3 regions of the Streptomyces sp. NPDC015171 genome follow, and region 3 is predicted to be linked to each of the others. Evidence: riboswitches for the same ligand, from Rfam matches in the RefSeq annotation. Region 3 holds a riboswitch; each other region holds the start of a gene.
What was found. Region 3 has a riboswitch for S-adenosylmethionine ahead of ACF073_RS34685 (amino acid ABC transporter permease). Riboswitches for the same ligand answer to the same signal wherever they lie in the genome.
Positions count from the first base shown of each region.

Region 1: it holds a riboswitch for S-adenosylmethionine, as region 3 does, so the genes downstream of both, thrC (threonine synthase) here and ACF073_RS34685 (amino acid ABC transporter permease) in region 3, are expected to answer to the same signal.
Region 2: it holds a riboswitch for S-adenosylmethionine, as region 3 does, so the genes downstream of both, ACF073_RS31070 (aminotransferase class V-fold PLP-dependent enzyme) here and ACF073_RS34685 (amino acid ABC transporter permease) in region 3, are expected to answer to the same signal.

Region 1 covers NZ_JBIBUO010000005.1:131,105-138,773, reverse strand. The annotation lists gene ACF073_RS15860 (MoaD/ThiS family protein) at 1-147, opposite strand, end outside; gene thrC (threonine synthase) at 144-1,427, opposite strand; SAM riboswitch class I at 1,445-1,588, opposite strand; gene ACF073_RS15850 (glucosyl-3-phosphoglycerate synthase) at 1,744-2,688, shown strand; gene ACF073_RS15845 (trehalose-6-phosphate synthase) at 2,764-4,203, shown strand; gene otsB (trehalose-phosphatase) at 4,191-5,057, opposite strand; gene ACF073_RS15835 (DUF3263 domain-containing protein) at 5,094-5,318, opposite strand; gene ACF073_RS15830 (extracellular solute-binding protein) at 5,354-6,607, opposite strand; gene ACF073_RS15825 (ROK family protein) at 6,788-7,669, shown strand, end outside.
Region 2 covers NZ_JBIBUO010000013.1:265,045-272,713, forward strand. The annotation lists gene ACF073_RS31065 (PQQ-binding-like beta-propeller repeat protein) at 1-2,011, opposite strand, end outside; gene ACF073_RS31070 (aminotransferase class V-fold PLP-dependent enzyme) at 2,118-3,479, opposite strand; SAM riboswitch class IV at 3,634-3,750, opposite strand; gene trpD (anthranilate phosphoribosyltransferase) at 3,824-4,888, opposite strand; gene ACF073_RS31080 (cytochrome bc complex cytochrome b subunit) at 5,010-6,668, opposite strand; gene ACF073_RS31085 (Rieske 2Fe-2S domain-containing protein) at 6,665-7,669, opposite strand, start outside.
Region 3 covers NZ_JBIBUO010000018.1:23,024-30,692, reverse strand. The annotation lists gene ACF073_RS34715 (NtaA/DmoA family FMN-dependent monooxygenase) at 1-882, opposite strand, end outside; gene ACF073_RS34710 (LLM class flavin-dependent oxidoreductase) at 908-2,146, opposite strand; gene ACF073_RS34705 (putative leader peptide) at 2,270-2,383, opposite strand; gene ACF073_RS34700 (GNAT family N-acetyltransferase) at 2,398-3,228, opposite strand; gene ACF073_RS34695 (ABC transporter substrate-binding protein) at 3,294-4,313, opposite strand; gene ACF073_RS34690 (amino acid ABC transporter ATP-binding protein) at 4,398-5,189, opposite strand; gene ACF073_RS34685 (amino acid ABC transporter permease) at 5,186-6,169, opposite strand; SAM riboswitch class IV at 6,524-6,634, opposite strand; gene ACF073_RS34680 (glutathione S-transferase C-terminal domain-containing protein) at 6,712-7,599, opposite strand.

The DNA of each region.
Region 1 (7,669 bases), on a different contig from region 3:
GTCGTCCAGGACGCGCGCGGCGATCCCGGTGTGGTTCTTCTCCAGATCGGCGATGACCTCCGAGAGCGTCGCGCCCTCGGCGGCGACCTCGGCCCGTCCGTCGGTGTAGGTGCGCAGGATGGTGGGGATGCGAACGGTCACGCTCATGCGAGGCCAGCCTCTCGGAAGGAGTCCAGGGTCGGACGGATGGTGGCGGTGAGGCCGGTGCCGGCCACCGCGTCGAGGGTCTTCAGACCGTCGCCGGTGTTGAGGACGACCGTGGTCTTCGCCGGGTCGAGGACGCCGTCCTTGAGCAGCTTGCGGGTGACGCCGACGGTCACCCCGCCCGCCGTCTCCGCGAAGATGCCCTCGGTGCGGGCCAGCAGCTTGATGGCGTCCACGACCTCCGCGTCCGTCACGTCCTCCACCGCGCCGCCGGTGCGGCGGGCGATGTCCAGGACGTAGGGCCCGTCGGCCGGGTTGCCGATGGCCAGGGACTTGGCGATGGTGTTCGGCTTCTGCGGGCGGACCACGTCGTGCCCGGCCTTGAAGGCGGCGGAGACCGGCGAGCAGCCCTCGGCCTGCGCGCCGAAGATCTTGTACGGCCGGTCCTCGACCAGACCCAGCTCGATCAGCTCCCGCAGCCCCTTGTCGATCTTGGTGAGCTGGGAGCCGGAGGCGATCGGGATCACGATCTGCTCGGGCAGCCGCCAGCCGAGCTGCTCGCAGATCTCGTACGCCAGGGTCTTGGATCCCTCCGCGTAGTACGGCCGCAGGTTGACGTTGACGAAGCCCCAGCCCTCGCCGGCCGGGTCGCCGATCAGCTCGGAGCAGAAGCGGTTCACGTCGTCGTAGTTGCCCTCGATGCCGACGAGCTCGCCGCCGTAGACCGCGGCCATGACGATCTTGCCCTGCTCCAGGTCGTGCGGGATGAACACGCAGGAGCGGAAGCCGGCCCGGGCGGCGGCGGCGCCGACGGCGCCGGCCAGGTTGCCGGTGGAGGAGCAGGAGAGCGTGCTGAAGCCGAAGACGCGGGCGGCTTCGAGGGCCTGGGCGACCACCCGGTCCTTGAAGGAGTGCGTCGGGTTGCCGGAGTCGTCCTTCACATACAGGCCGCCGGTCACGCCCAGCTCGCGCGCCAGGTTGTCCGCCTTGACGAGCTTGGTCCAGCCCGGGTTGATGTTGGGCTTCTCCGTGACGTCCGCGGGGACCGGCAGCAGCGGCGCGTACCGCCAGATGTTCGCGGGGCCCGCCTCGATGCGGCGGCGCAGGTCCTCGGTGTCGTAGCCGGAGAAGTCGTAGGCGATCTCCAGCGGGCCGAAGCACTCCTCGCAGGCGAAGACCGGGCCGAGCGGCACGCGGTGGCCGCACTCGCGACAGCTCAGCGCCGCGGCGGGACCGAGATCGACGGTGGAGTCGCTGGTGGTTGCAACTGTCTGCACAGCCATGGAGGCGAGGCCCTTTCTCCTCATCTTCCTCGCGACGCACTTCGCCGCGAGACGGAATTGGCACCTTCCCGAGCCAGGAGCCTCGCTTCGGAAGACGAGTACTGGCCGGAGGGTTGCCGGGGCTTCATCGGGCCGTGTCCCTCTGCCCCTCTGGATGAGCGGTATTCGGTTGTGGACGCACGCGACCCCCGACATGCGATGGTCATCGGCGTTGTTCAAGACTGTAACCGACGGCCAGGACAGTTGAGATAGTCGTCCGAACCGCGAGATGGGTCACACGGTGACGTGTGGTCGTGACAGTGAGGAGCCGCCCACCGTGCTGGAAGAAGTCGAGCGCTGGCTGAGCACCCGCTCCTGGTCCGTGGCCGACCGCCCGCTGCACCAGGTCCTGGCCGCCAAGCAGCGCACCGGCCGCACGATCAGCGTCGTGCTGCCCGCCCTCAACGAGCAGGAGACGGTCGGCGAGATCGTCGCGGTGATCCGGCGCGACCTCGTGGAGCGGGCCCCGCTCGTCGACGAGATCGTGGTCGTCGACTCCGGCTCCACCGACCGCACCTCCGAGGTCGCCGCGCGCGCGGGCGCCCGGGTCGTGCACCGCGACGACATCCTGCCCCGCGTCCCGGCCGTGCCGGGCAAGGGCGAGGTGCTGTGGCGCTCGCTGCTGGTGACCGGCGGGGACATCCTCTGCTTCGTCGACGCCGACCTGCGCGAGTTCTCCTCCGCGTTCGTCTCCGGGATCGTCGGCCCGCTGCTCACCGACCCGGACGTCGACCTGGTCAAGGCGATGTACGACCGCCCGCTCGCCGGGGCGGCCGGCCAGGGCGGCCGGGTCACCGAGCTGATGGCCCGCCCGCTGCTGAACATGCACTGGCCGCAGCTGGCCGGCTTCGTGCAGCCGCTGGGCGGCGAGTACGCGGCCCGCCGCTCCCTGCTGGAGCAGCTGCCGTTCCCCGTCGGCTACGGCGTGGAGCTGGGCATGCTGGTGGACGCGCTGCACCTGGTCGGCCTGGACGCGCTGGCCCAGGTGGACGTGGGGGTGCGCAGGCACCGGCACCAGGACGGGCAGGCCCTGGGCCGGATGGCCGCCGCGATCTACCGCACGGCCCAGCTCCGGCTGGCCCGCGGCCATCTGGTCCGCCCCGCGCTGACCCAGTTCGAGCGGGGCGAGGACGGGTTCGAGCCACGCACCTACTCGGTGGACACCGAGGAACGGCCGCCCATGGTGGAGATCGCGGAGTACGCCGACCGGAAGGTGGCCTGAACGGGCCGTATACGGTCCGCTGCCCGGCCGGACCCGTACGTTTGAGCGTTTACGGGCCGGGCTAGGTTGAGGCGTATGGCTTCCACGCGCGGTGCTGCGGACAAGGCTCAGGTGCTGGTCGCGTCGAATCGCGGCCCGGTTGCGTATCAGGTGGGCGAGGACGGCTCGCTGCACGCCCGGCGGGGCGGTGGCGGACTGGTCTCGGGCCTCTCCGCCATCGGGGCGGACGCGGACTCCGTATGGGTGTGCGCCGCGCTGGGCGACGGCGACCGGGCGGCGGTCCGGCGCGCGGCCGGCGGGCTGCTGCCGGCCGAGGAGACCGGCGGGCAGCGGGTGCGGATGCTCGACATCGACGCGACCGTGCACGCCGAGGCGTACAACGGCATCGCGAACTCGGTGCTCTGGTTCGTCCACCACATGCTCTACCAGACCCCGCTCGAGCCGGTCTTCGGCACGGAGTTCCGGCGGCAGTGGGCCTCCTACGAGGCCTACAACCGGGCGTTCGCCGAGGCGCTGGCCGAGGAGGCGGCCGAGGGCGCGGCGGTGCTCATCCAGGACTACCACCTGGCCCTCGCCCCCCGGATGCTCCGCCAGCTCCGCCCCGACCTGCGCATCGGCCACTTCTCGCACACCCCGTGGGCCCCGCCGGACTACTTCCGGCTGCTGCCCGACGACATCGCCGCCGAGCTGCTCGGCGGGATCCTGGGCGCGGACCGGGCGGCGTTCCTCACCCGGCGGTGGGCGGACGCGTTCACGGACTGCTGCCACACGGTGCTCGGGCCCGGCATCCCGTCCGGCACCCGGATCGGGGTGCACGGCCTCGGCGCGGACGCGGAGTTCCTGCGCAAGCGGGCGCAGGAGCCCGACGTGGCCGAGCGGATGGCGGCGCTGCGGGCGGAGATCGGGCCGGGCCGGCGGACCATCGTCCGGGTGGACCGCACCGAGCTGTCCAAGAACATCGTGCGCGGTCTGCTGGCGTACGAGCAGCTGCTGGCGGGCCGTCCGGAGTGGCGGGAGCGGGTCGTCCACGTGGCGTTCGCCTACCCGTCCCGGCAGGACCTCGCCGTGTACCGCGACTACACCGCCGAGGTGCAGCGGGTCGCGGACGGGATCAACGAGCGGTACGGCACGGCGGACTGGACGCCGGTGGTGCTGCATGTGAAGGACGACTTCGCGCGGTCCCTGGCCGCGTACCGGCTGGCCGACGTGGCGCTGGTGAACCCCATCAGGGACGGCATGAACCTGGTCGCCAAGGAGGTCCCGGTCGTCTCGGACGAGGGCTGCGCGCTGGTGCTGTCCCGGGAGGCGGGGGCGTACGAGGAGCTGGGCGAGGACGCCTTCGTGGTGAACCCGTACGACATCACGGGGACGGCCGAGGCGCTGCACGAGGCGCTGAGCCTGCCGGCGGACGTGCGGGCGGAGCGGTCGAAGCGGCTGGCCGCCGCGGCGACCGCGCTGCCGCCCGCCCGCTGGTTCCTCGACCAGCTGAACGCGCTGACCGGTCAGCCGAGCTGAGCCGCCAGCGTCCGCAGCAGTTCCACGACCCCCGCCGGGCCGTCCACCACGAGGTCGGCGCGTTCGGCCAGTTCGGTGACCTCGGTGCTGCCGCTGCAGACCAGCAGGCCGGGGATGCCGGCGGCGCGCAGTTCCCCGACCGCGGCGAAGGCGGGGAGGTCGCCCAGGTCGTCGCCTGCGTAGACGACGCAGCCGGCGCCGACGGCACGGGCGTGGTCGAGCAGGGCGACGCCCTTGTCCATGCCCGGCGGGCGCAGTTCCAGGACCATCCGGCCGGGTTCGACGATCAGGCCGTGCCGGGCGGCGAGGTCGGCGAGCGGGGCGCGCAGGGCCTCGAACGCGGCCTGCGGGTCGGCGGCGCGGCGGGTGTGCACCGCCACGGCCCGGCCCTTCTCCTCGATCCAGGTGCCCGGACCGGTGCCGATCCGCTCCAGCAGGCCCGGCAGCTCGGCGCGGACGGCGGCGACACCGGGGTGCGGCGGGGGCGCGGTGAGGGTGCCGGTGGCCGCGTCCCAGCGTTCGGCGCCGTAGTGCCCGAGGACGGTCAGGTGGGCGAGGCCGGGGACACCGGCGAAGCCGCCGTAGCGGACGGCCACCTCGGCCGGGCGGCCGGTGATCACGGCGACGGAGGCGATCCGGGGGGCGAGCGCGGCGAGCGCGGGTACCGCGCCGGGGTGCGCCCTGGCCTGCTCGGGGTCGGCGACGATCGGGGCCAGGGTGCCGTCGAAGTCCAGGCCGACCAGCGCGGTGCGGGGGCGGGCCAGGAACGCGGCGAGGCCGTCCCGGCCGGCCGGGGTCGCGGGGGTGGGCAGCGGGTGCGGGAGGTCCTTCGGATCCGTCGTCTGGGTTCCCATACGGCGACCCTATCCACGCGGGCCCCGGTCCACGCCTCAGCGCTCGGCTCGCCGCGCCTCGCGCACCCGGCGCAGCCGGTTCACCGTCACCGGGTCGTGGGCCAGCGCCCGCTCGTCGTCCAGCAGGGCGTTGAGGAGCTGGTAGTAGCGGACCGGGGCCAGGCCCAGCTCCTCGCGTATCGCCCGTTCCTTCGCGCCGGCGCCGGGGATGCCCCGGCGCTCCAGCGCGAGGATCGCCTTCTCGCGGGTGCCCAGTTCCATGGGTGCCACGGTAGCCCCGGGCGCGGACAACCGGGTCAGTTCGCGTTGCTGCTGTCGGCCGCCGTGGCCGTCGCCTGCAGCCGGGTCAGGACGCCGGAGGGGCTGCCGCCGGGGGCGACCGCCTGGCCGATGTTCTGCTTCACGGCCGCGCTGACCGCCGCCCAGGACGTCTTGCCGACCGGGTACAGCTCCGAGGTGGGCAGCTGGTCGAGGAAGGGGTGCAGGGCCTGGTCGGCGGCGGTGTCCGAGGCGCTCATGGCGTTGGAGGCGGAGCCGGTGACCGGCAGCAGCCCGTACGTCCGGGAGAAGTCGAGGACGTTCTTCGTGGAGTAGGCGAAGTCGAGGAAGTCGCCGATCTGGTCGGCGTGCCCGTTCTGCTTGAAGCCCATCATCCAGTCGGCGACGCCCATGGAGGCCCGGGACTTGCCGGTGCGGCCCGGCATCGGCACCATGCCGAACTTCACGCCCTTCTTCTCGGCCTGCTGGATCAGCGTGGGGTGCCCGTTGACCATGCCGACCTGGCCGTCGGCGAAGGCGGAGAAGGCGGCGGCGCGGTTGAGCTTGCCGGGGGCGACCGGGCCGGTCAGGCCCTTGCCGACCAGCTCGTCCTTGAGCCAGGTGAAGGTCTCGACGTTGGCCGCGGAGTCGATGGTGTAGGTGCCGACGTCGTCGGTGTAGCCGCTGCCGCCGTTGCCGCCGCTGAGCAGCCACTGCATGGTCTCGGCCTGGGCCTCCTCGGAGCCGAGCGGCAGCGCGTACGGGTACTTCACGCCCTTGCCCTTGAGCGCCTCGGCGTCGGAGGCCAGCTCGTCCCAGGTGGTCGGCGGGGTGATGCCGGCCTTGGCGAACAGGGTCTTGTTGTAGAAGAGCACCCGCGTGGAGGCGGCGAACGGGATGCCGTACTGGGTGTGCTTCCACTGGCCGGCGTCGGAGAGCTGGGAGAGGAAGTCGGCCTGGGTGCGGATGGAGAGCAGGTCGGAGGCCGGGTAGAGCTTGCCGGCGGCGGCGTAGTCGGCGTAGGCGCCGATCTGGGCCAGGTCGGGGGCGTGGCCGGCGTCGACCATCTCCTTGACCTTGCGGTCCACGTCGTTCCAGGAGTAGACGCTGACCTCGACCCGCACGCCGGGGTGCTTCTTCTCGTACTGCTCGGCCAGGCCGTCCCAGTACTTCTTGGAGCTGTTGGCGGCGGAGTCGCCGTAGTCGGCGGCGACCAGTCTGAGGGTCACGTCCGAGGAGCCCGAACTCCCGCAGCCGCCGAGGGCCGCCGTCAGGCCCAGTGCGGACACCACCGCGATCGATCCTGCCGTACGCCGACGCACCCTCAAAGCCCCAACCCTGCTGTCTGACCGTTCAACATATGGACAGATAAGGTCTACACCACGCGAGTGGACTAGACCTCTCCCGGGTGGGAGGGCCACACTAGGCCCGTGGTGAGACATGTCATCGCCCTGGACGTGGGCGGAACCGGGATGAAGGCCGCCCTCGTCGGCGACGACGGTGCGCTGCTGCACCGCGCCCGCCGCCCCACCGGCCGCGAGCGCGGTCCCGAGGCGGTGCTCGCGGGCATCCTCGACTTCGCCGCCGAGCTGCGCGCCCACGGCGTCGAGCACTTCGGCGGGCCCGCCGTCGCGGCCGGCATCGCGGTCCCCGGCATCGTCGACGAGCGGACGGGCACCGCCGTCTACGCGGCCAACCTCGGCTGGCGGGACGTACCCCTGCGGGCGCTGCTCGCCGACCGGCTCGGGGTGCCCGTCGCCCTCGGCCACGACGTCCGCACCGGCGGCCTCGCGGAGGGCCGGATCGGCGCGGGCCGGGGCACGGACCGGTTCCTGTTCGTGCCGCTGGGCACCGGCATCGCCGGCGCCATCGGCATCGACGGGCGGGTGGAGTCCGGCGCGCACGGCTTCGCCGGCGAGATCGGCCACATCGTCGTACGCCCCGGCGGCACGGCCTGCCCCTGCGGGCAGCGCGGCTGCCTGGAGCGGTACGCGTCCGCCTCCGCCGTCACCGAGGCCTGGGCCGCGGCCGGCCAGGACCCCGGCGCGGACGCGGCCGACTGCGCCCGGGCCGTCGCGTCCGGCGACCCGGACGCCGCCCGGGTCTGGCAGGAGGCGGTGGACGCGCTCGCCGACGGCCTGGTCACCGCGATCACCCTGCTGGACCCCCGCACGCTGATCATCGGTGGCGGTCTCGCCGAAGCGGGGGAAGTGTTGTTCCGACCCCTGCGGGACGCCGTCCGGCAGCGGGTCACCTTCCAGAAACTGCCCGCCATCGTCCCCGCCGCCCTCGGCGACACCGCCGGTTGCCTGGGCGCGGGGCTGCTGGCCCGCGATCTCCTCGGCTCCGCCGGC
Region 2 (7,669 bases), on a different contig from region 3:
CGCCCGCCCGTACGTAGACGGTGCCGCCGGCCGTCACCGCGCGGGGCTCGGCCCGGCCGCCCCCGATGTCGTACGTCCAGGCCCGGGAGCCGTCGGCCGCCCGGACGGCGTACACCGTGCCGCTTTCGGTGCCGACGGCCAGCGTCCGGCTGCCCGCGGCCAGGGCGCCGGAAGCGTCCTCCCGGCGCCACAGCCGCCTGCCGTCCGAGACCCGGAAGCCCTGGCGCACGGCGGCGGAGTCCGCGAACAGGGTGGTGTGCGCGAGGGCGACCGCCGTGGCGTCGGTGCCCGCCGACACCCGCCACCTCTGCGAGCCGTCCCGCGCGTCCAGCGCGAACAGGGCGTCGGCGTAGCTGCCCGTGTAGATCACGTCGCCCGCGACGAGAGGGGTGCCGGTGGGGCCGGCCGAGGTCTTCGCGGTCCACTTCTCGCTGCCGTCGAAGGCGTAGCGGCGCAGGCCGCCGGTGTCCGTGCCGCCGACGGAGACGAGCACGTCCGCGCCGAGCCCCACCGGGACGGCGTACCCCTGGTCGCCGAGGGTGCGGGTCCAGCGCTGGTGCCCGGAGGTGTCCACCACGACCAGCCGGCGTACGTCGTCGGAGTGGAAGCCCACCACGCAGTACACGCCGTCCCGGGTGGCCACCGGGGTGGAGACGTCGTCGCCGAGCCGGACCTTCCAGCGCTTGGCGCCGTCCCGGGAGACCGCGTGCAGGACGCCGCCTGAGGTGCCGGCGTAGACGACGGAGCCGTCCGGGGAGAGCGCGCAGCAGGCGCCCTCCAGGCCGCCGATGCCGCCGAGGTCGTACTGCCAGCGCAGGACGGCCGACCGGACGGCGGCCGGGGTGTGCGCCACGCCCGGGTCCGCCTGGTCGGGCGGCTGGTAGCTGCCGCTGCCCTCGCTCTCGCCCCGGTACCCGTACCGCAGCAGCCAGGCGCCGCCGCCGACGGCCGCTCCGCCGGCCAGGACCTGCAGCAGCCGGCGCCGGCCGGGGGCCACCGGGCCCCACCGGCGCACGGCGGCGGTGGGGGCGCCCGCGGAGGCGGGGACGGTGGGGGCGCCCGCCGGGGCGGGCGCGGCGGTGGGCGCCTCCGCAGGGGTGGGAGCCAGGTACTCCACGCCGCTGGGGCGGTCGTCCGCGGCCGGGCGCGTCCACGCGGCGGGGCCGTACCAGCCCGGCCGGGCGGCGGTGCGCAGGGTGTCCGGGGTGAAGCCGGCGCTCGCCACCACCTCCGCGGGCTCCGGGCGCTTGAGCGGATCCTCGCGCAGACAGGCCGTCACCAGCGGACGCACCTCCTCCGGTACGCCGGACAGGTCGAAGTCGCGGGTCAGGATGCGCAGCAGGACCACCGAGTCCTGGCCCTCGCCGAACGGCTCCCGGCCGGCCGCCGCGTAGGCGAGGACCGCGCCGAGGGAGAAGACGTCGCTCGGCGGGCCGACCTGGCCGCCGTTGCGGATCTGCTCGGGCGATACATAGCCGACCGAGCCGACGACCGCGCCGGTCCGGGTCAGCGCGGTGGCCTCCAGGGCCCGCACGATCCCGAAGTCGATGACCCGGGGCCCGTCCGGGCCGAGCAGGATGTTCGACGGCTTCAGGTCGCGGTGGACCAGGCCCTTGCCGTGGATGGCGGCGAGCGCCTCGCCGAGCGCCGCGGCGAGGATCAGGACCGCGGGCCCGGGCAGCGCGCCGTGGTCGAGGACGGCGTCCCGCAGATTGGGGCCGGCCACGAACTCGGTCGCCATCCAGGGCCGTTCGGCCTCGGTGTCGGCGTCCACGACCCGCGCGGTGTACGTGCCCGCGCCGCCGACGGTCTGCGCGGCGCTGACCTCCTGGCGGAAGCGGGCACGGAAGGTGCGGTCCTCGGCGTATTCGGGTCTGACCACTTTCACCGCGAGCCTCAGCCCCGTGCGCGAGGCGGCGAGGTACACCTCGCCCATGCCTCCCGCGCCGAGCCTGCCGAGGACTTCGTACGGGCCGATGTGGCGCGGGTCGGTTGCGCGCAGCGGCTGCACTCCGGGCTCCCCCTGTCCAACGAGTCGTCAGGGGGAGCGTATACGCGCCCGGCCGTCCAGCCGGTTCCCAGGTGCGGCGCGTGCGGGTCGCGGGTCGGCGGTTTCGTCAGACCGCCGGGACGCAGCGGCCGTCCTCCGTGCGGTACTGCCACTTGGCGCCGTCCCGCACCAGCTCGGTCACGGCGGTCACGAAGCGCTCGACGTGCTCGTCGGGGGTGCCCGCGCCGAAACTCACCCGGATGGCGTTGAGCGACTTCTCCCCCGGGGCCGCCTCGGGTGCGCCGCACTCGCCCTGGGTCTCGGGGTCGGAGCCGAGCAGGGTGCGCACCAGGGGGTGGGCGCAGAACAGGCCGTCGCGGACGCCGATGCCGTACTCGGCGGAGAGGGCGGCGGCGAAGTGGGAGCTGTTCCAGCCCTCGACGACGAAGGAGAGCACGCCGACGCGCTCGGCGTCGGCGCCGAAGAGGGAGAGGATCCGCACCTCGGGGACCTCGGCGAGGCCCTCGCGGACCTTGGCGATCAGGTACCGCTCCCGGGCGACCAGGGCGTCCCAGCCGGCCTCCGTCAGCGCCTTGCAGGCCGCGGCGATGGAGTAGGCGCCGATGACGTTCGGGGAGCCGGCCTCGTGGCGGGCCGCGCTGTCGTGCCACTCCACGGCCACACCGCCGTCCTGCCTCCGGGTGACCTTGCGGCTCGCGCCGCCGCCCGCGAGGTACGGCTCGGCCGCCCGCAGCCAGTCGGCACGGCCGGCGAGCACACCGGAGCCGAAGGGGGCGTACAGCTTGTGCCCGGAGAAGGCGACCCAGTCGACGTCCAGGTCCCGGATGTCGACGGGGTGGTGCGGGGCCAGCTGGGCGGCGTCCAGGACGATCCGGGCGCCGTGGGCGTGCGCGGCGGCGGCCAGTTCGCGCACCGGCCACAGCTCGCCGGTGACGTTGGAGGCGCCGGTGACGCAGACCAGGGCCGGACCGTAGGGATCGCGGTCGGCGAGGGCCCGCTCCAGGGTCTCCACGGCCTGCCGGGGGGTGCGCGGGGCGTCCAGGTAGGTGACCCGCGCGTCCTGCCAGGGCAGCAGGGAGGCGTGGTGCTCGGTCTCGAACACGAAGACCTGGCAGCCGGCCGGGAGCGCACGGGCCAGCAGGTTCAGCGAGTCGGTGGTCGACCGGGTGAAGATCACCTGGTCGGCCGGGCGGCAGCCGAGGAACTCGGCGACCGCCGTGCGGGCGTTCTCGAACAGGTCCGTGGAGAGCTGGGAGAGGTAGCCGGCACCGCGGTGGACGCTGCCGTAGTACGGGGCGTACGCGGCGACGTCGTCCCAGACGCGCTGGAGGGCGGGAGCGCTGGCCGCGTAGTCGAGGGCGGCGTAGGTGACCTCGCCGCCGGTGACCAGCGGCACGGTGACATCTCGTCCCAGAACCGGCAGAGGGGTGCAAACGGACTGGTCGCAGGCAGCGGTGGAGACAGACATGACGGAACTCCCGTGAGAGGAACGCGCGCGATGCGCGGAAGAGAGAGAAGGGTGTGCGGAGGCGGGGCTCGGCGGCCCTATCGCATTCGCTTGCTCACGGAAGGCTCCTCGATGACCAGGATCCCTGGCCCCACACTGTCGGAAGTGTGCGAGGGATCCGCGCTTGCCGTACACCTTGCTGTGCACGGCCTGGTCTTCACCCGGGGCACCCCGCCACGGACGGAGGGTTGCCGGACAGTCGGCCGGGGCCTCATGACTGTCACTCATGACCTGGTACAGGAACGTACGCGAAATGATCGTCGTCCCGCAACCCGTGTCCGGATCGCGGGACGACACCCGCGGTGCTACGCGTTGCTCGCGGCCACCCAGCGCTCCAGCGCCCGCTTCGCCGCCCCCGAGTCGATCGACTCGGCGGCCTTCGCCATGCCCGCGCGGAGCTGCTCGGCGAGCGAGGTGTCCGCCGGCTGGAGGGCCACCAGGGCCGCCGCCGAGTTCAGCAGCACGGCGTCCCGTACGGGCCCCCGCTCGCCGTCCAGCAGCCTGCGGGCGACCTCGGCGTTGTAGACCGGGTCGCCGCCGCGCAGCGCCTCCACCGGGACCAGCTCGATACCGACGTCCCGGGGGTCGAAGCTCTCCTCGGTGACCTTGCCGTCCCGGACCACCCAGACCCGGGAGGTGGCCGTCGTGGTCAGCTCGTCGAGACCGTCGTCGCCGCGGAAGACCAGCGAGGAGTTGCCGCGCTCGGCGAGCACGCCCGCGACGATCGGCGCCTCGTGCGCGACGGCCACGCCGACCGCCTGGGACCGCACCCGCGCCGGGTTGGTCAGCGGGCCGAGCAGGTTGAACACCGTACGGATGCCCAACTGGCCGCGCGCCGCGCCCACATGCCGCAGCGCGGGATGGAACTTCACCGCGAAGCAGAAGGTGATGCCCGCCTCCTCGGCGACCTCCGCCACCCGCCGGGGGGTCAGGTCGAGGTTGACGCCGAGCTTCTCCAGGACGTCGGAGGAGCCGGACGCCGAGGACGCGGCCCGGTTGCCGTGCTTGACGACCTTCGCGCCCGTGCCCGCGACGACCAGCGAGGACATCGTGGAGATGTTCACCGTTCTGGCCCCGTCGCCGCCGGTGCCGACGATGTCGACGGTCCGGCCGGGCACCTCGATCACGTTCGCGTGCTCGTACATCGTGCGGACCAGACCGGTGATCTCCTCCACCGTCTGGCCCTTCGCCCGCAGCGCCACCGCGAACCCGGCGATCTGCGCGTCGGTCGCCTCCCCGCGCATGATGCGGTCCATCGCCCAGGCGGTGTCGTCGGCGGACAGGTTCCGGCCGTCCAGCAGACCGTTCAGCAGGGCGGGCCAGGAGCGGCCCGCCGCGGTGTCGCCTCCAGCGGGGGTCACAGCGCTCATCAGCCGCTCCTCGTTCACATACCTGCTCCGTCGCCCCCCACCCTATCGAGCCCGGTGACACGGCGAAGGGCCCCGTCCGCAACCCGGACGGGGCCCTCCGCGTGGCGTGGCGACGCGGTGATCAGTGGTGGCCGTGGCCGCTCGTGATCTCCTTGTACTCCTCGACGGTCGGCTTGGGGATCTGGCTGTCCTCGCCGTAGTAGGCATCGCTGAGCTTGGCGCGCAGCTTCTCGGACGCCGGAACCTTGCGCTCCACACCGTTCTCGTCCACCGTCGCGCCGATCGCGGCCGGCTCGTACTGGTGGTGCGAGGTGAGGGTGTGCAGCTGCTCCTGGCTGAGCGGCTCGTGGATCTCGATGAACTCACCGTGCGGCAGCCGCTTGATGATGCCGGTCTCGCGACCGTGCAGCACCTTCTCGCGGTCGCGGCGCTGCAGGCCCAGGCAGATCCGCTTGGTGACGATGAACGCGATGACCGGTCCGGCGAAGAAGAAAATCCGGACGAACCAGGTGACGTCGTTGATCGACAGATGGAAGTGGGTGGCGATGAGGTCGTTGCCACCGCCGATCAGGCCGATCATGTAGACCGTCACCCAGGCCACACCGAAGCCGGTACGGGTCGGCGCGTTGCGCGGGCGGTCCAGGATGTGGTGCTCGCTCTTGTCGCCGGTGACCCAGGACTCGATGAACGGGTAGAGCGCGATCGCCATCAGGACGAGACCGAAGAGCACCAGCGGGATGAACACGCCCAGGACGAGCGTGTGACCCCAGAAGTTGATCTCCCAGCCCGGCATGTAGCGGACCAGACCCTCGGCGAAGCCCATGTACCAGTCGGGCTGGGCGCCGGTCGACACCTGGTCCGGACGGTAGGGGCCCATGGCCCAGATCGGGTTGATCTGCGCGACCGCGGCGATGACCGCGATGACACCGAAGACCAGGAAGAAGAAGCCTCCGGCCTTGGCCATGTACACCGGCAGCAGCGGCATGCCGACGACGTTCTTCTCGGTCTTTCCGGGACCCGCGAACTGCGTGTGCTTGTGGTAGAAGACCAGGATCAGGTGCGCCACCATCAGGCCGAGCATGATGCCCGGCAGCAGCAGGATGTGGATCGAGTAGAACCGGGCGACGAAGTCGTGGCCGGGGAACTCGCCGCCGAAGAGGAACATCGAGATGTACGTTCCGACGATCGGCACGGACAGGATCGCGCCCTCGGTGAAGCGGACACCGGTGCCGGAGAGCAGGTCGTCCGGGAGCGAGTAACCGGTGAAACCGGTGAACATGCCGAGGACGAACAGCAGGAAGCCGAACAGCCAGTTGATCTCACGCGGCTTGCGGAACGCGCCGGTGAAGAACACGCGCATCATGTGCACGAACATGCCGGCGAGGAAGATCAGCGCGGCCCAGTGGTGGATCTGCCGGATGAGCAGACCACCGCGCACGTCGAAGGAGATGTGCAGGGTCGAGCTGAACGCCTCGGACATCAGCTGTCCCTGGAGCGGGACGTAGCTGCCGTGGTACTCCACCTCGTTCATCGACGGGTGGAAGAACAGCGTCAGATACACACCCGTCAGGATGATGATGATGAAGCTGTACATGCACACTTCGCCCAACATGAACGACCAGTGGTCGGGGAAGATCTTGCGCATGTTGGCCTTGGCCAGGGAGTAGATCCCGAGCCGGCCGTCCGCCCAGTCGGCGACGCGCTCGCCGGCCGGGGCCTTTCCGCGAGAGCGGCCCGCCGCGTCAGCGGCGGATGAATTCGTGTTCTCTGCAGTACTCATCCGCGCTCCCAGAATGCAGGACCGACGGGCTCCTCGAAGTCGCCGAGCGCCTGGAGGTAACCCTCACTGTCCACACCGATGCGCAGCTGCGGCAGGGCGTGGCCGGCGGGGCCGAAGATCACTCGGGCACCGTCGGAGAGGTCGAAGGTGGACTGGTGGCACGGGCACAGGACGTGGTGCGTCTGCTGCTCGTACAGCGAGATCGGGCAACCCACGTGGGTGCAGATCTTCGAGAAGGCGACGATGCCCTCGTGCGACCAGTCGAGCTCGCGCTTGTCCTTGATGTTGGCCGGCTGGAGCCGGACGATCATCAGGGCCGCCTTGGCGATCTCGTTCTGGAAGTCCTCGTCGTGCTCCTCCAGCCCGTCGGGCATGGCGAAGGTGAGCGAACCGACGGCGACGTCCTCGGGACGCAGCGGCTCGTTCGTGTTCATGTTGACCAGGCGCTTGCCCTTGGCCCACAGGGTGTGGCGGAGCTTGGTGCCCGGAGCCGGGCCGAGACCGCCGAGCAGCATGACGCCGGAGAGCGGCACCAGGGCCAGCGCGCCGAACATGGTGTTGCGGATCAGCTTGCGGCGGCCGAGCGCCGACTCCTTGGCGCCCTGCTTGAAGTCCGCGTGGACCTTCGCCCGGACCTCGGGAGAGGCCGCGATCGGGTGACGCTCGGCGGCGACCTCTTCGTCGGACATCAGAGTGCGGGCCCAGTGGACCGCGCCCGCGCCGATGCAGAACAGCGCCACGCCGAGGGTCAGACCCAGCGCGAAGTTCATCGCGCTGATGTGCCCGATCGGGAAGACGAAGATCGACTTGTCGTTCGGGATGACCAGGTACGAGACGATGAAGCCGATGGTGGCCAGCATCGACACCGTGAACAGCAGGGCGACCGCGCGCTCGGACCGCTTGGCGGCCCGCTCGTCGATGTCCTGGATCCGGTGCTCGTGCGGGGGCAGCCCCGGGTCGGCGAAGGGGTTCTCCTCGTCCGCGACCGTCACCGCACCGTG
Region 3 (7,669 bases):
CTGCCGGCGGACCTCCCGGGCGAGTTCGGCGGCCTCTTCGTCGGTGTCGCCGAGGACGAAGGTCGCGGCGGGCAGGATGAGCAGCTGGTCGGGACGGCGGCCGTACTTCGCCAGGCGGGACTTGACGTCCGTGTAGAAGGACTGGCCCTCCTTCAGCGTGGAGTAGCGGCTGAAGATGGCGTCCGCGCCGGAGGCTGCGAACTCGCGGCCCTCCTCGGAGTCGCCCGCCTGGAAGATGACGGGACGGCCCTGCGGGGAGCGCGGGACGTTGAACCGGCCCTGGATGTCGAAGTGCTGCCCCCGGTGGACGAAGGAGCCGGCCCTGGCGTCCCGCAGGAAGGCGCCGGTGGCCTGGTCGGCGAGGATCTCGTCGCCGCGCCAGGAGTCGAACAGCTCGTGCGCGGTGGCGAGGAACTCCTTGGCGCGGGAGTACCGCTCGTCCTGCGGCAGGAAGCCGCCGCGCCGGAAGTTCTCTCCCGTGAAGGCGTCCCAGGAGGTCACGACGTTCCACGCGGAGCGGCCGTCGGAGAGGTGGTCGAGGCTGGCGAACTGGCGGGCCACCTCGTACGGCTCGTTGAACGTGGAGTTGATGGTGCCGGTCAGGCCGAGCCGGTCGGTGACGGCGGCCAGCGCGGCCAGCACGGTGAAGGTGTCGGGGCGGCCGACCACGTCCAGGTCGTAGATCGTGCCGCCCTGCTCGCGCAGCCTGAGTCCCTCGGCGAGGAACAGGAAGTCGAACTTGGCGCGTTCGGCGGTCTGCGCGAAGTGCACGAACGAGCTGAACTCGATGTGGCTGCCCGCGGCCGGGTCGCTCCACACGGTGGTGTTGTTGACGCCGGGGAAGTGGGCGGCCAGGTGGATCTGCTTCAGCGGCTTGCTCATGGTGTACGGACGTCCTCTCCGGCTCTCAGGCCGCGGCGTAGCGGTTGGCGGGGCGGGTGAGGCCGAGGAGGCCGCGCAGGGTGCCGGACTCGTAGGCGTCCCGGAAGCGGCGTCGGCGCCGCAGTTCGGGCGCCAGGTCCCGGGTGATCCGCGGGAGATCGTGGCCGGCGACGGCGGGCCGCAGCCGGAAGCCGGTCAGGCCGGCCGCCGCCAGTTCCTCCAGCAGGTCGGCGAGTTGCCCGGCGGTGCCGGTGAAGATCCGGGCGTCGCTGGTGTACGGCTCGCCGGCCAGCGTGTCCAGGCGGTCGAGGCGGGCCTCGGCCGCCGCCCGGCTGTCGTCGAGGAGGACGACGAGGTCGCCGAAGACGTGCAGGGTGTCCCCGGCGCGGCCGGCCGCCTGCTGCTCGGCGCGGATCTCGGCGACGATCGCGCGGGCCTCGGCCGCGTCGTGCGGGGTGACGTAGCCGATGTCGGCCTGGCGGGCCACGAGCCGGTACGGGACGGTGCGGTGGGCGAGCGCGGTGACCAGCGGCTGGCCCTGCGGCGGGCGGGGCGTGATGGAGGGGCCCTTGACGCTGAAGTGGCCGCCCTCGAAGTCGATGTAGTGCAGCTTGTCCCGGTCGATGAAGCGGCCGGTCGCCTCGTCCCGGATCTCGGCGTCGTCCTCCCAGCTGTCCCAGAGCCGGCGCACGACCTCCACGTAGTCGTCGGCCTCGTCGAACAGCTCGGTGATCAGCTCGTCCGCGTCCGGGGAGTCGAAGGAGTCGATCCGGCGGACGGTGCGGCGGCCGAAGTGCGCGGCCTCGTCGGGGCGGGCGGTGACCCGCACGCGCACGCCGGCGCGTCCGGTGCTGACGTAGTCCAGGGTGGCGATCGCCTTGGAGATGTGGAACGGCTCGGTGTGTGTGGTCACCACCGTCGGGATCAGACCTATGTGGCGGGTGACCGGGGCGACCCGGGAGGCTATGAGGACCGCGTCGAGCCGGCCGCGTATCTGGTCGGTGCGCTCGTCGGGGGCCAGCGGCCGGGAGGACTGCGGGCCGAGGCCGTCCTCGATGGTGACGAAGTCGAGCAGGCCGCGTTCGGCCTCGGTGATCAGGCCGGCCCAGTACCCGGCGGTGAAGAGGTCCTGGGGGCGGGCGGCCGGCTCGCGCCAGGACGCGGGGTGCCAGCCGGTGCCGTCCAGGGCGACGGCGAGATGCAGGGGTGCGGGAGAGGCGGGAGAGGCAGCTGGAACGGGGGAAGCGGGGGAAGTCGAGGACACGGCGGTGCCTTCCTAGATGTCGGTACGAGAGACACCGGCTCGCGGGGCCTGCGTCGGCCGGGCATGCGTCGGCCGGGGGCGAGCGCGGCGGAGGGGGACCCGGCCGGGGGGCCGGGCGGCAGGTCAGTGGCGACAGAGCGCGGCGGACACGCGCTGGAGGTCTATGTGCGGCCGGGAGTGCAGACGGACGGAACGGTAGGCGTGCGGGAGGCGCGGCGGGCGGGCCTTCGGGCGCATACGGATCACGGCCGTCACCTCCCTCCGTCGGGCGCGGCGGGCCGGTTCGGCGACCGCCTGGCGGATCTCGTCAGGACACTCAACGCCCGGCCGGCGCCGGATGTTCCCGGGGTGCGGAGCCGCACGATGCGGTTGCGGCGGCGCAGGGTGAACCCGAGCGACTCGTACAGCCGGATCGCGGCGGTGTTGTCGGCGGCGGCGTGCAGGAACGGCGTGTCCCCGCGGTCCCGGATGCCCGCCGCGACCGCCCGTACCAGCCGGGTCGCCAGTCCCCGGCCGCGGTACGCGGGGTCGGTGCACACGGCGCTGATCTCGGTCCAGCCGGGCGGTCGCAGCCGCTCCCCCGCCATCGCGACGAGCCTGCCGTGGTGCCGGATGCCGAGGTAGGTGCCCATCTCGACGGTCCGGCGCAGGAAGGGGCCCGGCCGGGTGCGGGCGACCAGGCCGAGGATCTCGGGAACGTCGTCGGGTCCGAGGCGTACGGCCTCGGGGGCCGGTTCGGCCCGCAGCGCGGTGTCCACGAGCTGGACGCCCTCGCCGTCGCCGAGGACCGTCCAGCCCCGCGGCACCCGTCCGGCGGGTTTGACGCGCACCTCGGCCCCCGCTCCGAGGAGGGTGCCGAGGTCGGCCCAGGCCGCCGGGTCCGCCGGGTCCGCGAGGGCGGCGAAGGCGTAGAGGTCGGCCTGGTAGCGGGCGGCGCGGCCGAACCGCTCGGCCAGGTGGGCGTGCGGACCGTCGAGCGCGGCCCAGACGGCGTTGTCGAGGACGGGGGCGGCGGGAGGCAGGAGGGGGGCGGCGGGCAGGGGCGGGGCTCCGCCTCCGCGGGCGTCGGACGGGTGGGCCACGGAGGCGGAGTCCTCTCTTGAGCGACGTGCACGGTCGGGGTCGGGGTCGTACCGCGGTCGGTGGGTCAGGAGTTGTCCGCCGGCAGTCCGGGCGGGTTCACCTCCGACTTCGCCACGGCCTCGTTGGAGAGGTTGTAGGCGGCCAGCCACTTGGCGTACTGCCCGTTGTCGATCAGGTGGTTGAGGGCGGCGGCGACCGGTTCGGCGAGCCCGCTGTCCTTCTTGGAGGTGGCGGCGATCAGGCCCTGGAGGGACGCGCCCGCGCCGGAGAAGGTGCCGGCGTTGCGGGTCGGGGCGGGCGTGTTCGCGGTCTGCCGGGCGCGGTAGGCGACGGCGGGGTTGGGGCCGAAGTAGGCGTCGACCTTGCCGCTGCTCAGCGCCAGGTTGATGGCGTTCTGGTCCGGGAAGTACTTGACGGTGAGCTTCTTGCCCTCCTTGGCCAGCTTGGCCTTCCACTCCAGGAGGATCTTCTCCTGATTGGTGCCGGAGCCCACGGTGACCGTCTTGCCGGCGAGGTTCTCGTAGTCGCCGTCGAAGTTCCAGGTGCTCTTCTTGACCACCTCGAAGGCCAGGTTGTCCTTGCGGTAGGAGGCGAACTCGTACTTCTTCTTGCGCTCCTCGGTGTCGGTGACGTTGGAGAAGGCCACGTCGACCTTGCCGCTGTCGATGCCGACGAAGAGGTTCTCCCAGGTGGAGTTGCGGATCTCGGGCTTCAGGCCGAGCACCGCGGCCACCAGGCGGCCGAGGTCGGGTTCGGAGCCGGTGAGGGTCTTCTGGTCGCTGCCCACGAAGTTCAGCGGAGCGGATCCCGAGGGCAGGGCTCCGACACCGATGACGAGCTTGCCGCTCTTGCGGACGGAGGCGGGCAGCCGGGCGCTGATGGACTTCACCTCGGAGACCTTCAGTCCGGTCTCCTTGGCGGCTCCGTTGGAGAGGCGTCCCACGGTCACGGTGCCCGCGCTGTCGGTCGTGGTGGCGGCCTCGCTGTCGCCCCCGCAGGCGGTGAGTCCGGTGGCGAGGGCGGCGACCGCGGTGGCCGCCGTGATGCCGCGTATCAGGCCGCGTCGGGAGAGGTGGGTAGGCATGGCGTGGCTGTCCTTGTCTCGCTGATGAGGGCGGTGGGCGTGCTGCCGTGGGGGGAGTTCGTGAGCGCGGGGGGAAGGCGGGGGTCAGAGGACCTTGCCGAGGAAGTCCCGGGTCCGTGCGTGCCGGGGCTTGTCCAGCACCTCGCCGGGCGGGCCCTGTTCGACGATCCGGCCGCCGTCGATGAAGACGACCCGGTCGGCGACCTCGCGGGCGAAGCCGATCTCGTGGGTGACGATGACGAGCGTGGTGCCGCTGGTGGCCAGGTCCTTGATGACGGCCAGCACCTCGCCGACGAGTTCGGGGTCGAGCGCCGAGGTCGGCTCGTCGAAGAGGATGATCCCGGGGCGCAGGGCGAGGGCGCGGGCGATGGCGACGCGCTGCTGCTGGCCGCCGGACAGCTGCCGCGGATAGGCGCCGGTCCGGTCCCCGAGGCCGACCCGTTCGAGCAGTTCGCGGGCGAGTTCCTGGGCCGCCGGCCTGGTCAGCCTGCCGGTGGCGACGGGCGCGGCGGCGACGTTGTCGAGGACCGTCAGGTGCGGGAAGAGGTTGAAGTTCTGGAAGACGAAGCCGATCCGGCCGCGCTGGGCGAGGATGGCGCGCTCGCTGAGTTCCTTCAGCCGTCCGCCGTGCCGTCGCACGCCGATCAGTTCGCCGCCCACGCTGACATGGCCGATCTCGGGCTTCTCCAGGTGGTTGACGACCCTGAGCAGCGTCGACTTGCCGGAGCCGGACGGGCCGATGATCACCGTGACCTCGCCGGGGCGGACGGTCAGGTCGATGCCGTCGAGCACCCGGTGGGTGCCGTACCACTTGTGCACGTCGTGTATTTCGAGCGCCGCGGGGGCGGTCTTCTCCGGGGTCCGGACGGTGGTCATACGGCGGCCTCTCCGCGCAGTCGGGCCCGCAGGTCTGTCAGGGCGTCACGGGCCTTCTGCAGGGGGGTCGGCGGCAGGGTGCGGGTGGCGCCCCGGGCGTAGTGCCGCTCGACGTAGAACTGGACGACGGAGACGGCGCTGGTCAGGATCAGGTACCAGACGGTGGCGACCATCAGCAGCGGGACGACGTCACCGGGGTAGGTGTTGCCCATCGACTGCACCGTGCCGAACAGGTCGAGCAGGGACACGTAGAACACCAGGGACGTGCTCTTGATCAGGCCGATCAGCTGGTTGACGTAGTTCGGGGTGATGGACCTGAGGGCCTGCGGGAAGACGATCCTGCGGAACTGGTAGCCCCGGGGCAGGCCGAGCGCGGCGGCGGCCTCGTGCTGTCCCTGGTCGACGGAGAGGACGCCGCCGCGGACCACCTCGGCCGCGTACGCCGCCTCGTTCAGGCTGAGGCCGATGACGGCGATGGCCATGTCGGTGGCCAGCTTCGACTCGTCGAAGCTGACGAAGGCCGGACCGAAGGGCACGCCGAGGCTCAGCGTCTTGTACAGGGCGCTGAAGTTGTAGAGGAAGATCAGCACAACGATCAGCGGCACCGAGCGGAACAGCCAGGTGTAGGTCCAGCTGACGGCGCGCAGCACCGCGCTTCCGGAGAGCCGGGCGAGCGCGAGCAGGACGCCGCCGACGAGCCCCAGTACGGCGCTGAACGCGGCGACTTCGAGGGTGACGAGGAGGCCGTCGAGGACGGTGGGGCGCAGGAACCAGTACTGGAAGCGGTCCCATTGGTAGAAGGGGTTCGTGACCAGTCCGTGCAGGATCTGCGCGACGAGCACGAGGACGACCGCGGTGACGGTCCACCGCCCGGGTCTGCGCAGCGGCTGGACCCGCTGTGCGGAGAGGCTTTTTGACGGCGGGTCGGTGGGAGTCGGCGCCTCGGCGAGGGAGACGGCGGCGCCTGGGGGTTCACTCATGAGGGGCTCCGGCGAAATCGGACACCCCGCGGCCGCGGACGAGCGGGCATGGGCCGCGACGGCACTACGGCACGAGGCGGCGCACGGGCACGCGCACAACCGGGGGATGGGCGGACAACGGCACACCGGGCGGACGGTGTGCGGCGGGAACGCGGGGGCTGGAAGGGAACGTCAGCCCCGGCAGCGGGCAGCGCCCGGCGCGGTACACAGTGCGCTGTTCACGCGGAGCAGATCGACGGCGCGGTCGGCGACGAGGAGACCGGCGTACGACGGTACGCAGCTCTGCGGGCGGCTCGCGGCCGTCCTGGGAGCTGCGTACATGGCGTCACCTGTCACTGTTGTGGGCCCGGGAGGGCCTCGCGCTTACCGAAAACGTCGTCCGGTCCGGTCGTCACCTGGGGCACCCCACCGCGATGCGAGGGTTGCCGGTCAGCGAGCCAGGGCTTGGTGCTGACGCTCATGACCGTTCTGAGCCGTAAGTAAGGCAGTTGCCCGTTCGAATGTCAACGGCCGTCCGCCCAGTGGACGTCCACGGACCGCTGTCACCTGCGAGAAGCGTCCGGGGAGTCCGCCGCGTGGGCCGCCCAGTCCAGGATCTGGACCGCGGCGCCGGCGGCCTCAAGACCCTGGCAGCGGCCGTGGTGGCGGCGGGCGATGCCGTCGAGGTCGAGCCGGCGGCCGAAGGCGGGGTGGGCGGCCAGCCGGCGGGCGTAGGCCCACAGGGCGCGGTGCCCGGCGATGCGGTGCACGGCGGCGGCGTCCAGATGGCAGCGGTGGACCGTGTCGAGCTGCACCAGCGACACCCACAGCTCGATGTCGGCGGCGCTGAGCCGGTCGTCGGCCAGGTACTCCTCGCCGGCCAGCCGCCGGTCGAGCCGGTCGAGGGTGTCCAGCAGCGTGTCGAGCGCTCCGGCCCGCTCGGCGGGGCCGGCACCGGCCCGTCCGGCGCGCTGCGCGGCCTCGTCGATGCCCTCGGCGCACATCCGCTCGACGGCCTCGATCACGGACTCCAGACCGGCCGGGTACAGGCGGGCGTCGCCCTCGTGCGGGAACCGGTCCAGGTCGCGCAGGATGTCCGGGGCGTGGGTGCTGACGATGCGTCCGGACCAGTCGTCGCTGAGGACGGGCCCGAGCGCCGGTCCGGTGAAGTGGTGGGCGCTCGCCTCGTACAGCGGGCGGAGCGCCGAGTGGCCGCCGCCGGGACAGTCGGGGACGGCGGGCAGGAGGGTGACCGGACAGCCGGTGTCCAGGGCGAGCAGGCTGTGGCCGATGGCGAGGCGCAGTCCGTCGGGACAGGCGGTCGACAGATGGAGCCGGTAGCGGTGCGGCACGGCGTAGTGGCCGCTGCGGGCGTCCCGGCCGATGCGGCCGCGGAAGGCGGGGGCGGCTCGGCGGGCGGACGGAACGGCGGCGAGCGGAGTGACGGACATGCTTCTCCCCGGGTCGATGGGCGGGCGAACGGACGCCGGAGCGGGCACGGCCGGCCGGCGGGGCGAGCGG